3 regions of the Anoxybacillus andreesenii genome follow, and region 1 is predicted to be linked to each of the others. Evidence: riboswitches for the same ligand, from Rfam matches in the RefSeq annotation. Region 1 holds a riboswitch; each other region holds the start of a gene.
What was found. A riboswitch is a leader RNA that binds a small molecule or an ion and turns the genes downstream of it on or off. The one in region 1 is predicted to bind S-adenosylmethionine.
Positions count from the first base shown of each region.

Region 2: linked by a shared signal. The riboswitch ahead of metK (methionine adenosyltransferase) and the one ahead of J2S07_RS07760 (methionine ABC transporter ATP-binding protein) in region 1 are both predicted to bind S-adenosylmethionine.
Region 3: linked by a shared signal. The riboswitch ahead of J2S07_RS14700 (methionine biosynthesis PLP-dependent protein) and the one ahead of J2S07_RS07760 (methionine ABC transporter ATP-binding protein) in region 1 are both predicted to bind S-adenosylmethionine.

Region 1 covers NZ_JAUSTU010000006.1:29,031-33,046, reverse strand. Annotated here, with positions in the region: gene J2S07_RS07770 (MetQ/NlpA family ABC transporter substrate-binding protein) at 1-568, opposite strand, end outside; gene J2S07_RS07765 (methionine ABC transporter permease) at 585-1,253, opposite strand; gene J2S07_RS07760 (methionine ABC transporter ATP-binding protein) at 1,246-2,271, opposite strand; SAM riboswitch class I at 2,505-2,617, opposite strand; gene J2S07_RS07755 (O-acetylhomoserine aminocarboxypropyltransferase/cysteine synthase family protein) at 2,725-4,016, opposite strand, start outside.
Region 2 covers NZ_JAUSTU010000013.1:136,850-140,865, reverse strand. Annotated here, with positions in the region: gene pckA (phosphoenolpyruvate carboxykinase (ATP)) at 1-731, opposite strand, end outside; gene J2S07_RS14420 (thiol-disulfide oxidoreductase DCC family protein) at 990-1,364, shown strand; SAM riboswitch class I at 1,440-1,584, shown strand; gene metK (methionine adenosyltransferase) at 1,773-2,972, shown strand; gene J2S07_RS14410 (gamma carbonic anhydrase) at 3,173-3,691, opposite strand; gene J2S07_RS14405 (alpha/beta hydrolase) at 3,844-4,016, shown strand, end outside.
Region 3 covers NZ_JAUSTU010000014.1:58,563-62,578, reverse strand. Annotated here, with positions in the region: gene J2S07_RS14715 (gamma-glutamylcyclotransferase family protein) at 1-414, opposite strand, end outside; gene sda (sporulation histidine kinase inhibitor Sda) at 631-756, shown strand; gene J2S07_RS14705 (hypothetical protein) at 848-1,066, opposite strand; SAM riboswitch class I at 1,263-1,373, shown strand; gene J2S07_RS14700 (methionine biosynthesis PLP-dependent protein) at 1,555-2,679, shown strand; gene J2S07_RS14695 (bifunctional homocysteine S-methyltransferase/methylenetetrahydrofolate reductase) at 2,705-4,016, shown strand, end outside.

The sequences.
Region 1 (4,016 bases):
TCTTTGGATTCTCTACAATATCGTCAACGGTTGCTTCTGTTTTCTCAACGCCCTCTTTTAAAGTAATGAGCCCTTCTTTTTCAAGTAGCGATAAAATACGTCCGTGATCAGGTACAGAGCTGCTCATGATAATGGTTGCACCTTCTGGTAATTCATCAAGGCTCTTATATTTCTTCGAATAGACTCCAATCGGTTCAATGTGTATTCCACCAGCGTTGACAAAATCATAGCCATGCTCTGCAATTTGGCTATTCAAATATGGGATATGTTGGAAATAGTTAGCATCTAAATCCCCTGACTCTAATGCTTGGTTAGGTAGAACATAATCCTGGAAGGTTTCAATTTGTAGCTCAATTCCTTTTTCCTTAAGCAGCGGCTTTGCTTCCTCTAAAATCTCAGCATGGGGAACGTTTGAAGCTCCAACAACCAGTTTTGTTGATTCCTCTGATTTCTCCCCACCATTATCAGCATTTCCACCTTTTTCAGTGTTGGCATTCTCAGATGTACCACATGCAGCTAAAAATAAAACCAGTGCGAATGTAAATAAAACTGTTAACCATTTTTTCATGAAAATACACTCCTCTTTATCTCTTATCTAATTTGTTTGTAATAAAATCTCCAATAAATTGGATAATAAAAACAATGACCAGAATAATAATGGTTGCCATCAAGGTCACATCATTTCTACTGCGTTGGAATCCGTCAAGATAAGCGAGATTCCCTAGACCTCCTGCACCGATAACACCAGCCATTGCGGTATAGCCCACTAGTGCAATCGCTGTAACGGTGATCCCAGAAACAAGGGCTGGCATAGATTCAGGAAGAAGTACCTTCCATATGATTGTACTTGTCTTAGCACCCATTGATCTTGCAGCCTCAATAACCCCTTTATCAATTTCTCTTAAACCGATTTCTACCATTCTTGCATAAAACGGTGCTGCACCTATAATTAAAGCCGGAAGGGCGGCATTTTCCCCAATCATCGTCCCTAGCAGTAGTTTGGTAAAGGGTATAAGTAGCACAATTAGGATGATGAAAGGGATTGAACGAAAAATATTAACAAATCCACTTATAATTTTATTAATTAGCATATTTTCCCATATATTTTCTTTCGCTGTTAGGAAAAGCAACAACCCCAAAATAATTCCTAAAATAAACGTAGCTATTACCGAAATCCCTGTCATATACAGAGTTTCTACTGTTGCCTCCCACATCTTCTCCCATCGAACATTTGGAAAGAGTTCATTAAGCATTCTTGATCACCTCTACTCCAACTTGCTGGGATTGGATAAACTCAATCGCCTTCGCTATGTCATTTTGGTTACCGTCTAAATGAATGAACAGAGTACCATAAGATCCATTTTGTGTTTGCGAAATTTTCCCCTGCAAAATATTAACCGTCACTTCAAAATTTCTGATTAAATTCGTGATAAGAGGCTGCTCAGCTGTTTCTCCCACGAAGCCAAGCTGGACTACCGTTCCAGTAGGATACAAGGCAATTAAATGTTCAATTGTTTCCCTTGTTTCCTCGGGCTCTGTAACTTGTTGGACAAATCGTTTTGTAATTTGTTCTTGGGGATTCTTAAACACCTCTAACACCGGCCCAATTTCGACCACTTTGCCCTCTTCCATTACGGCTATACGATGACAAATTTTTCGAATTACATGCATTTCATGGGTGATAAGAACAATCGTTAACCCGAGCCGTTTATTAATATCCACAAGCAGCTCAAGGATAGAATCTGTCGTCTGTGGATCAAGTGCAGAGGTTGCTTCATCACAAAGCAATACCTTCGGGTTATTAGCAAGCGCCCTTGCGATGCCAACCCTTTGTTTTTGCCCTCCACTGAGTTGGGAAGGATAAGCATCCTCTCTTCCTTCTAAACCGACTAGCTTAATTAGCTCATCCACACGCTTAAGCCTTTGACTCTTGGGAATCCTGGCTATTTCTAACGGAAAAGCAATGTTTTCTCTTACCGTTCTTGACCAAAGTAGGTTAAAATGCTGGAAGATCATACTGATTTCCTGCCGGGCCTTTCTAAGCTCACTTCCCTTAATCTTGGAAACTTTTTTTTCGGCTACCACAACAGAGCCACTTGTTGGAATTTCTAAACCATTTAACATTCTGATTAGCGTGCTCTTTCCGGCTCCGCTATAGCCGATGACACCGAAGATTTCACCTTCTTTTATTTCGAGGCTGACATGATCAACAGCGGTAACCTTTCCTTTACTGGAAGCGTATATTTTTTTTACATTTTGTATAGAAATCAATTGTTGCTCACCCCATTTTCAATCCGATTACTCCTACATAAATACCTAGTTTTAAACGTATAAGCAAGAATGCTACAGTTATCTTTCTCTCACCAAAGGTTTTCATTCACCCTACTGTCCACCCCAGACGGACAAATCTAACAAAAAGTCCACGAGCGGTACCAGGTACCAAATAATGCAAAAATGCCTTCCCGCAGAAAAGCAGAAAGGCATCAATAAGACAAGTTCCCTTTCTCTCATCTGCCAAAGCAATATTTGCTTTGTGTGAATTGGCACCATTTCAGTGTCGACCACTGACGGTTGCCGGGCTTCATCGGGCACATCCCTCCACCTCTCTGGATAAGAGTAAAACCATCTATTCAATTTGTATACATGTTTAAATATAGCATTTATACTATCACGGAAATAATGGGGTGTCAACAGAAAAAGATTTTACTAGCCTATTAGATTTGCTTAGGCCTTTGCGGTAATGGAGGATATTCCTGTTGCGGCTTCAATGGCCTGATCCAGGTCCTCAATTAAGTCCTCTACATTCTCAATCCCTATGGAAAGTCGAACAAGATCCTCCGATACCCCAGCAGCTGCTAGCCCTGCCGCGTCCAGCTGTTGATGAGTCGTACTAGCAGGGTGAATAATTAGACTCTTTGCATCTCCTACGTTAGCTACATGTGCCCATAGTTCGAGCTGATTAATAAGCTTTGCTCCCGCTTCTCTGCCTCCTGCAATTCCAAAGACAACAACCGAGCCAGCTCCCTTCGGTAAATATTTTTCCACTAGGGCCTGATCAGGATGTCCTTCATCACCTGGATAAGAAACCCATGAAACTGCTGGATGGTTGTGCAGATACTCGACAATTTTCTTCGTATTTGCGATATGCTCCTTCATTCTGACATGAAGCGTTTCTATGCCAAGTGTAAATTGGAAAGCATTAAGCGGACTTAGCGCTGGACCAATATCTCGTAGCAGCTGGACCCGAGCCTTCGTAATATACGCTGCAGCACCAAGTGCCTCACTATAAACAATATTGTGATAGCTTGGATCAGGCTCAACAAACCCAGGGAATTTCGGAGAATTCCAATCAAAATTACCACCATCGACAATAATTCCTCCAAGAGTCGTCCCATTCCCTACGAGCCATTTCGTTGCTGAGTGAATAACAATATCAGCTCCATGCTCGATTGGACGGCATAGATACGGAGTTGCAAAGGTATTATCGATAATTAGTGGAATTCCAGCTTCATGTGCAACATTTGCTACGGCTTCAATATCCAACACTCTTAGGCTCGGATTTCCGATTGTTTCGGCAAAAAGTGCTTTTGTCTTTTCGGTAATGGCTTCTTTAAAATTATTCGGATCAGTTGCATCAACAAACTTCACATTAATTCCGTATCTTGGGAGTGTCACTGCAAAAAGATTATAGGTCCCCCCGTACAGATTGCCAGCAGCTACAATCTCATCTCCTGCTCCTGCAAGATTCAGGATTGCGGTCGTAATGGCCGCCATTCCACTTGCGACTGCTAATGCTCCAATTCCCCCTTCAAGGAGAGCCACACGCTCTTCAAAAACAGTGACAGTCGGATTATGGATACGAGTATAAATGTATCCAGCCTCTTTTAAAGCAAATAAATTCGCTGCATGCTCAGTGTTTTGAAACTGATAGGCATTGTTCTGATAGATCGGTACTGCCCTTGCCCCTGTTACCGGGTCCGGACTTAGTCCTCCGTGGACTCCCAATGTTTCTAAAC
Region 2 (4,016 bases), on a different contig from region 1:
GCTGAAAGAGTCGTTTTTCCTGTACCTGATAAGCCGAAGAATAGCGCAACATCCCCCTCACGGCCAACATTGGCAGAGCAATGCATGGAGAGAATATTGTTTTCTGGGAGAAGATAATTCATAACGGAAAAAATGGATTTCTTGATTTCTCCTGCGTATTCTGTACCACCAATCAAAACCGTATGACGTTCAAATGAAACAATAATGAAGGTTTCAGACCTTGTACCATCAATTTGTGGGTCAGCTTTAAAATCAGGAGCTGAGATAACCGTAAATTGAGCCTCATGAGTTAATAATTCTTCCTCCGTTGGGCGAATAAATAACTGATGGGCAAAAAGATTATGCCATGCATACTCATTAATGACTTGAATCGGAAGCTGAGATTTCTTGTCGGCCCCTGCAAAGCCTTTAAAAACAAATACCTCTTCCTTTTCCTTTAAATAATTGATAACCTTATTATAAAGACGGTCAAAAGTATCCTCAGAAATGGGCTGATTGACAGAACCCCATTCAATTTTATCCTTAGAGGAGCGCTCTTCAACAATGTATTTATCTTTAGGAGAACGGCCCGTATACGTTCCTGTAGTTGCGCGAACAGCACCTGTCGACGTTAAAACTCCTTCATTGCGTTTTAAAACCTTTTCGACTAACTGAGGAACAGAAAGCTGTACATGAACATTGTCTTGTTGTAATAATGCATGTAATTCGTTCGAGAGGCTAACTGAATTCATTTGATGAAAACCTTCTTTCAGCAATTTATTTTATTTTGACCTATTCGGGAAATGTCGAATAGAATATTGACAAATTTTCAGCGCAGTTACTTTCGTGCAGATTGGAAGTTTAAACGATTACATCTCAGGATTAGTATAACACATTGGCTTCATTAGTCTATACTAATGATGGGAATTTTCCCTATTTTATTTCGGATTTTTTCCAGTAAAGTTTAGTGTTAATGTATTCAATCCGAATCACAGATGGGAATGGTAAAAATGAAAATATATGCATTATATGATGCCAATTGTACATTGTGTCAGGAGTCAAAAAGGATTTTTCAAAAGATAGATAGAAAAACTAAAGTGAATTGGTTATCGCTTCAGGAATATGAAAAGACAGATCAAGAGTATTCCTTCAGTGCAATAGAGCTAAGAAGGGAACTGCATATCATCCTTCCTGATAAAAGGGTGCTAAAAGGCTTTGAAGCGGTACGGAAGCTTCTCCTAATTAGTCCGTACACTTTTTTAATTGGAGCCTTCCTCTATATTCCCTACATGCATGTGATTGGCCGCCCCATATACGGATGGATAGCCAAAAGGCGGCATCAATTTAAAGCACATAAATGTAGCGATGACAGTTGTTCACTGTGAAAAATTTATAATAAATATAGATTTCTGTTGACACTATTGTATCCTTTCGATAAGATTTTAATTTGAACGGATACTCTCTTATCCCGAGTAGGTGGAGGGACAGGCCCTATGAAACCCAGCAACCGGCTATGATGATGGAGAAGGATCAGAAAAGATCACTCTCAGTGCTATGGCAACGGTGCTAACCTGAAGCAAGGTATCGATCCTTGAACGATAAGAGTGAAAGGCTAGAAATGGAATCTTCAACCTTTCCTCATAGGGAAGGTTTTTTTATTTGCCCCTAAGTAGCGGCGGAGCCCTAGAATTAATCATAAAAAGATCATGTTTATTTCATACTACATAGGGAATGAGTACCGTATCAAAACGAGGTGGGAGTCCTCGAGCATATATATTAAAGGAGGAAATCGGATGTCAAGAAACGCTCGTTTGTTTACTTCTGAGTCAGTTACGGAAGGTCACCCCGACAAAATTTGTGATCAAATTTCTGATGCGATTTTGGATGCTATTTTAGCAAAAGATGCGAATGCCCGTGTAGCTGCTGAAACATCTGTTACGACAGGTCTTGTATTGGTGGCGGGAGAAATCACAACATCTACATATGTGGACATTCCAAAGATTGTTCGTGAAACCATTCAAGAAATTGGTTATAATCGGGCAAAATATGGCTTTGATGCAGAGACATGTGCAGTATTAACCTCGATTGATGAGCAGTCAGCTGACATTGCTATGGGCGTTGACAAGGCACTAGAGGCCCGTGAAGGAAGTATGACTGAGGAAGAGATTGAAGCGATTGGAGCCGGGGACCAAGGTTTAATGTTTGGATTCGCTTGTAATGAAACGAAGGAGCTCATGCCTCTTCCGATTTCGCTAGCGCATAAATTATCTCGTCGTCTTGCCGAAGTACGCAAGGAAGAAATCCTTCCATATCTTCGCCCAGATGGGAAGACTCAGGTTACGGTTGAATACGATGAAGAAGGGAAACCGGTTCGCATTGACACGATCGTGATTTCAACTCAGCATCATCCGGAAATTTCGCTCGAACAAATTCAACAAGATATTAAAGAGCATGTGATCAACCCAGTTGTACCAAGGGAGTTAATTGATGACAGCACGAAGTATTTTATTAATCCAACAGGTCGATTTGTGATCGGTGGCCCACAGGGAGATGCTGGGTTAACGGGTCGAAAAATTATCGTTGATACCTATGGCGGTTATGCGCGCCATGGTGGTGGAGCCTTCTCAGGTAAGGATCCGACAAAGGTGGACCGTTCGGCAGCCTATGCTGCACGCTATGTCGCCAAAAACATTGTTGCTGCAGGACTGGCAGATAAGGTGGAAGTACAGCTAGCCTATGCCATCGGTGTTGCCAGACCAGTTTCTATCTCTGTTGATACCTTTGGAACGGGGAAGGTAAGTGAGGATGTACTTGTGGAGCTCGTGCGTAATCATTTTGATCTACGTCCAGCCGGCATTATCAAAATGTTAGATTTACGTCGTCCAATTTATAAGAAGACGGCCGCATATGGTCATTTTGGGCGAACTGATATTGATGTTCCTTGGGAGCGTACAGACAAAGCAGATGTGCTTCGAGAACAGGCTGGAAAATAGAATAAGTAGGCTTTGTTAATGTACAGTGTTGATTATAGCCTTATACGTGAACGTGAACGGGTTTTATTCGGTACGAATAACTTAGAGAACGTACACGTATAAGGGGATATGAAGATCAACAACAAAAGATAACCGAGCCAATACGTTAAAAAGAAGTTACATCGTTTATGTGTAACTTCTTTTTTCTCACATGGAAGTGGTTATGAATTTTGCTGTAAGGATTTATAGTACTGTCCTTTTTCTGCATACTCTCTTGAAATTCTTTTCATATCGGCAATGTCGTCTTCATTCAGTTCCCTTATAACCTTCGCTGGTCTCCCAAAAGCAAGGGTGTTTGGTGGGATTTTCTTACCTTGAGGAACCAAGCTGCCTGCTCCAATAAATGCACCTTCTCCAATCTCAGCTCCGTCTAGAATGATCGAGCCCATACCAATTAAAGCTCTTTTACGAAGGATGCAGCTATGTAAGATCACCTGATGCCCCACTGTTACCTCATCCTCGATAATGAGAGGATTATTAGGGCTTTGATGGAGGACACTATTATCCTGGATATTGACCTTCTTACCGATGATCGTTGGGGCTACGTCTCCCCTTATAACCGTGTTAAACCATATGCTTGACTCATCGCCAATTTTAACATCTCCAGTAATGGTGACATAATCAGCAATGAAGGCAGTTGATGAAATGTGTGGCCATTTGTTATGAAATGGATAAATCATAAACCATCTCTCCTTATTTTTATGGGTAATTTCATTCTACCGAATAATATAAATAAAGTGTGAATAATTGTTTTCGGAGCAGTAAATTCATGAGTTGATCTTTTGTTTTGTGCTAAAATAATGATAGCTTCAAGTCGAAGGAGGGGAAATTCATGTGGAAGTGGGAACCAGACGGAGAGGCAAAAGGAGTTATTGTCATGGTGCACGGTGCTTTAGAGCATCATCGCCGTTACGGCTGGCTAATTGAAATGTGGCGTCAGGCTGGTTTTCAGGTCATTATGGGCGACCTGCCAGGGCATGGGATGACGACAAGATCTAAACGAGG
Region 3 (4,016 bases), on a different contig from region 1:
AGACCCGTAAGCAAAATAATAAAGCTTGTTCGGCTTAGATTTCATGAGTTGATGAAGCTTCCAGTCCCCAGAGGAAATCGCCTCTTTTGCAATGGCTCGGTTTTCCACATAGGTAATGGCCCTTGTCCTGTTGAAGTCGGTATAGACCTCAACCTCCATTCGCTCATATAAATGATCCTCGTTTTCAGGCTCATAACCCTCTAGCCAATCGAGCTCTTTTAAAATTTCATCATCAATCTCATAAAGTTCTCCGTATACCTTTTTCTCATTGGATTTCCTCATAACCGGGTAGCCCAGTCCAGTATCAAATAATTCTCCATATACCCATGCTTGCTCCGCAAGAACACGAGCAGCTTTTAATTTATCATGATTTTTTTCGTGTTTCCTCAAGGTTCCATAGACAAAAACCTTCACTCAAATTCCCCCTTATGCTTGTCACAGCTTGATCCTATCCTATAATGATTTCTTCATTCTGTAAAATCGATTAAGAGGCTGGAATGCTGAGCCTAAGTTCGATGAATAATTTTTTGAAAATTTCGTGAAAAGGGTTTTCAAAAGAAAAGAAATCCATTACAATGAATGAACATAGATTTACAATCCTTTTACCAGGAGGTATGCATATTGAAGATTATGAGTAATGAAATGTTGATTGTCTCGTATCGTGATGCATTGAAGTCGGGGAAGGATAAGGAATGGGCGCAATTGTTGAAGGATGAAATAGAAAAGCGAGGACTAAAGCCTTTTAAGAATAAGTAATGCCAGGGGCCACCGCTCAATACGAAGCGGTGGCCTTGTTATATTAAAAAAAGCTTACCCGTCAGGCAAGCTTAAGAGCAATGGATTTACGTCATGAAAAATCTAAAAGGTTTAAATACAGCTGGGCAGGTGATATTGGATAATTCCTCTTTTCTTTTACGTTGGACTCGATGGTTTCCTGTACATCGAGCGGAAAATCCATATGGCCACAATCTGTCCATTTTGAAAAAATCGCACCAACCTCCACTAAGTCATTGGTACTTTCTTCATATTCCAAATAATGATGGTGGCAACGGCTCCTCAATGGCACCACAATTCCCTCCTATTTTTAAGGTAACAGTTCAGTACCTTGTTATTATATTCATTATATACCAAATATTCTAAAAATTTATGTCAATATTAAGAACATTTACAGCTTTCCCTTACACCTTCCAAAAAGATTGTTTTTACAATTACTGTTGACTTTATTCTGTTAATGTAGTAAATTTTAGAAAATTGAATCTAATTTCTTATCAAGAGAGGTTGAGGGTCTGGCCCTATGAAGCCTCAGCAACCTGCAAATATTTGCAAGGTGCTAATTCCAGCAAGTTTTTTAGTTAAAACTTGGCAGATAAGAAGAACGGCTTATTTAGCAGATAAAAGTCTTCTTCTTATAAGAAGGCTTTTATTTTTTTCTCTAGGTTCTTGTTTTATCGCCTTATACGTGAACATTCTCTAAGGTATTCGTACCGAATAAAACCCGTTCACGTACACGTATAAGCCCATATCAAACAGCATTTTAACAAAGGAGTGTGGACCATGTACCAACCAGATACGAAGCTAGCCCAAATCGGCAACCGAAGTGAAACAACCACCGGTGCCGTCAATCCACCTGTCTATTTCTCAACTGCCTACCGCCATGAAGGAATCGGTGAATCAAGTGGGTTTGATTATATTCGTACGGGAAATCCAACAAGGAACATTCTTGAATCGGCCATTGCGGAACTCGAGGAAGGGGATCAAGGATTTGCCTGCAGCTCTGGAATGGCGGCTATCTTAACTGTCCTCTCCCTTTTCCAATCAGGGGATGAATGGATTGTTTCTAAGGATTTATACGGAGGCACCTATCGACTACTTGAGCAGTGTGCCAAGAAATGGGGGCTCAAGGTTTCCTATGTCAACACAAGCTGTACTGAGAGTATCAAACGATGTATCAACGAACATACAAAAGCCATCTTTATCGAAACACCAACAAATCCTTTAATGGAGCAAACCAATATCCAAGAGGTTGCCGAACTTGCAAAAAGACATCAGCTGCTTCTCATCGTGGACAATACCTTCTATACTCCTTACATTCAGAAGCCGATTGCTGAAGGAGCCGATATTGTTGTCCATAGTGCAACCAAATATCTAGGCGGACATAATGATGTGCTTGCGGGACTGGTTGTGGCTAAGGGGGAAAAGCTTTGTGAATCCCTCGCTTTTTACCATAACGGTAATGGAGCAGTTTTGAGCCCGTTTGATTCCTGGCTCCTTATACGTGGAATGAAGACATTAGCGCTGCGAATGGAAAAACACGAGCAAAATGCGAAGGAAATCGTGCAATTTCTATCTAAGCATGAAGCAATAACCGATGTCCTGTACCCAGGTAGAGGGGGAATGCTCTCCTTTCGGGTTCAGGATGAAAAATGGGTGAATCCTTTTCTAAAGAACTTAAAATTGATCACCTTTGCTGAAAGCTTAGGAGGCGTCGAAAGCTTTATCACCTACCCTGCTACCCAAACGCATGCCGACATTCCTCTACAAATTCGTCTTGAAACGGGAGTGGACAATCGCTTGCTACGCTTTTCCGTTGGCATTGAACATACGAAGGATCTAATTAGTGATTTAGAACAGGCCCTATTGGAAGCAAAAAAACAATCAGCCTTACAAACTACGCTTTAACAAGACTATAGAAAGGAGTGAGAATATGAGTTTCCTAGAGAAATTAAATCAGCAAATATTAATTGGGGACGGCGCGATGGGAACCCTTCTCTACTCCTATGGCACAGGGAGTTGCTACGAGGAGCTGAATCTCTCCCATCCCGAAGAGATACGCAGTATCCATGAAGCCTATATTGAGGCCGGCTCTGATCTCCTACAAACGAATACATATGCCGCTAATTACTTGAAGCTCGGAAGATATGGATTGGAGGAATCTGTCAAGGAGATAAATAGCGCCGCTGTTAAGCTGGCCAAAAAAGCCGCGAAAAGCCGAGGTTATGTAGTCGGAACGATGGGTGGAATCCGTAGCATCACCCCAATGGCATTTTCACTTGATGAAATAAAGCGAAGCTTTCGAGAACAGCTATACTGTCTTCTCCTAGAAGGCGTAGATGGCATTCTGTTAGAAACCTTTTATGATTTGGAGGAATTAGAGGCAGTATTGACCATCGCCCGAAAGGAAACCACTCTTCCCATTATCGCCCAAGTATCGATCCAAGAGCCCGGAATTCTGCAAAATCGGCTCACCCTAAATGAAGCGTTTGATCGATTAGAGTCACTGGGAGCAGATGTTGTCGGGTTGAACTGTCGACTCGGACCGCATCACATGATTAAGAGTTTTGAAGAAGTGAAGCTTCCAAAGAAGGCTTTTCTATCAGCCTATCCGAATGCGAGTCTCCCTGCTTATACAGATGGGAAGTTCCACTACGGTGGGGAAGCTGAATATTTTCGAAAATCAGCGATAGCATTTCGCCAGGAAGGAATCCGTTTACTCGGAGGCTGCTGCGGGACGACACCAGAGCATATTCGCGCCTTTGCAGAGGCTTTAAAAGGAGCAGCACCGATCACAGAAAAGGTCGTTAAAGAAAGGCATATCGTCTCGGTCAAGAATTCAAATGTTAGAGACGACACCCCGCTCCAGCAAATTGTGAAGGAAAGGCCGTCCGTCATCGTTGAGTTGGACCCTCCGCGAAAGCTGAATACAGAGAAATTTTTTCAGGGAGCAAGGGAGTTAAAAAAAGAGGGAATTGATGCGATTACATTAGCAGATAACTCCCTCGCCTCCCCTCGCATTGAAAATTCTGCCCTCGGCTATCTAACAAAAACTCAAGTCGGCTTGCGGCCTCTTATCCATATCACATGCCGTGACCGCAATATCATTGGATTGCAATCTCATTTAATGGGTCTGCATACCCTTGGATTGAATGATGTCTTAGCGATAACAGGAGATCCTGCCCGAGTCGGAGATTTTCCGGGGGCCTCATCCGTATATGATGTATCATCCTTTGAACTGATTC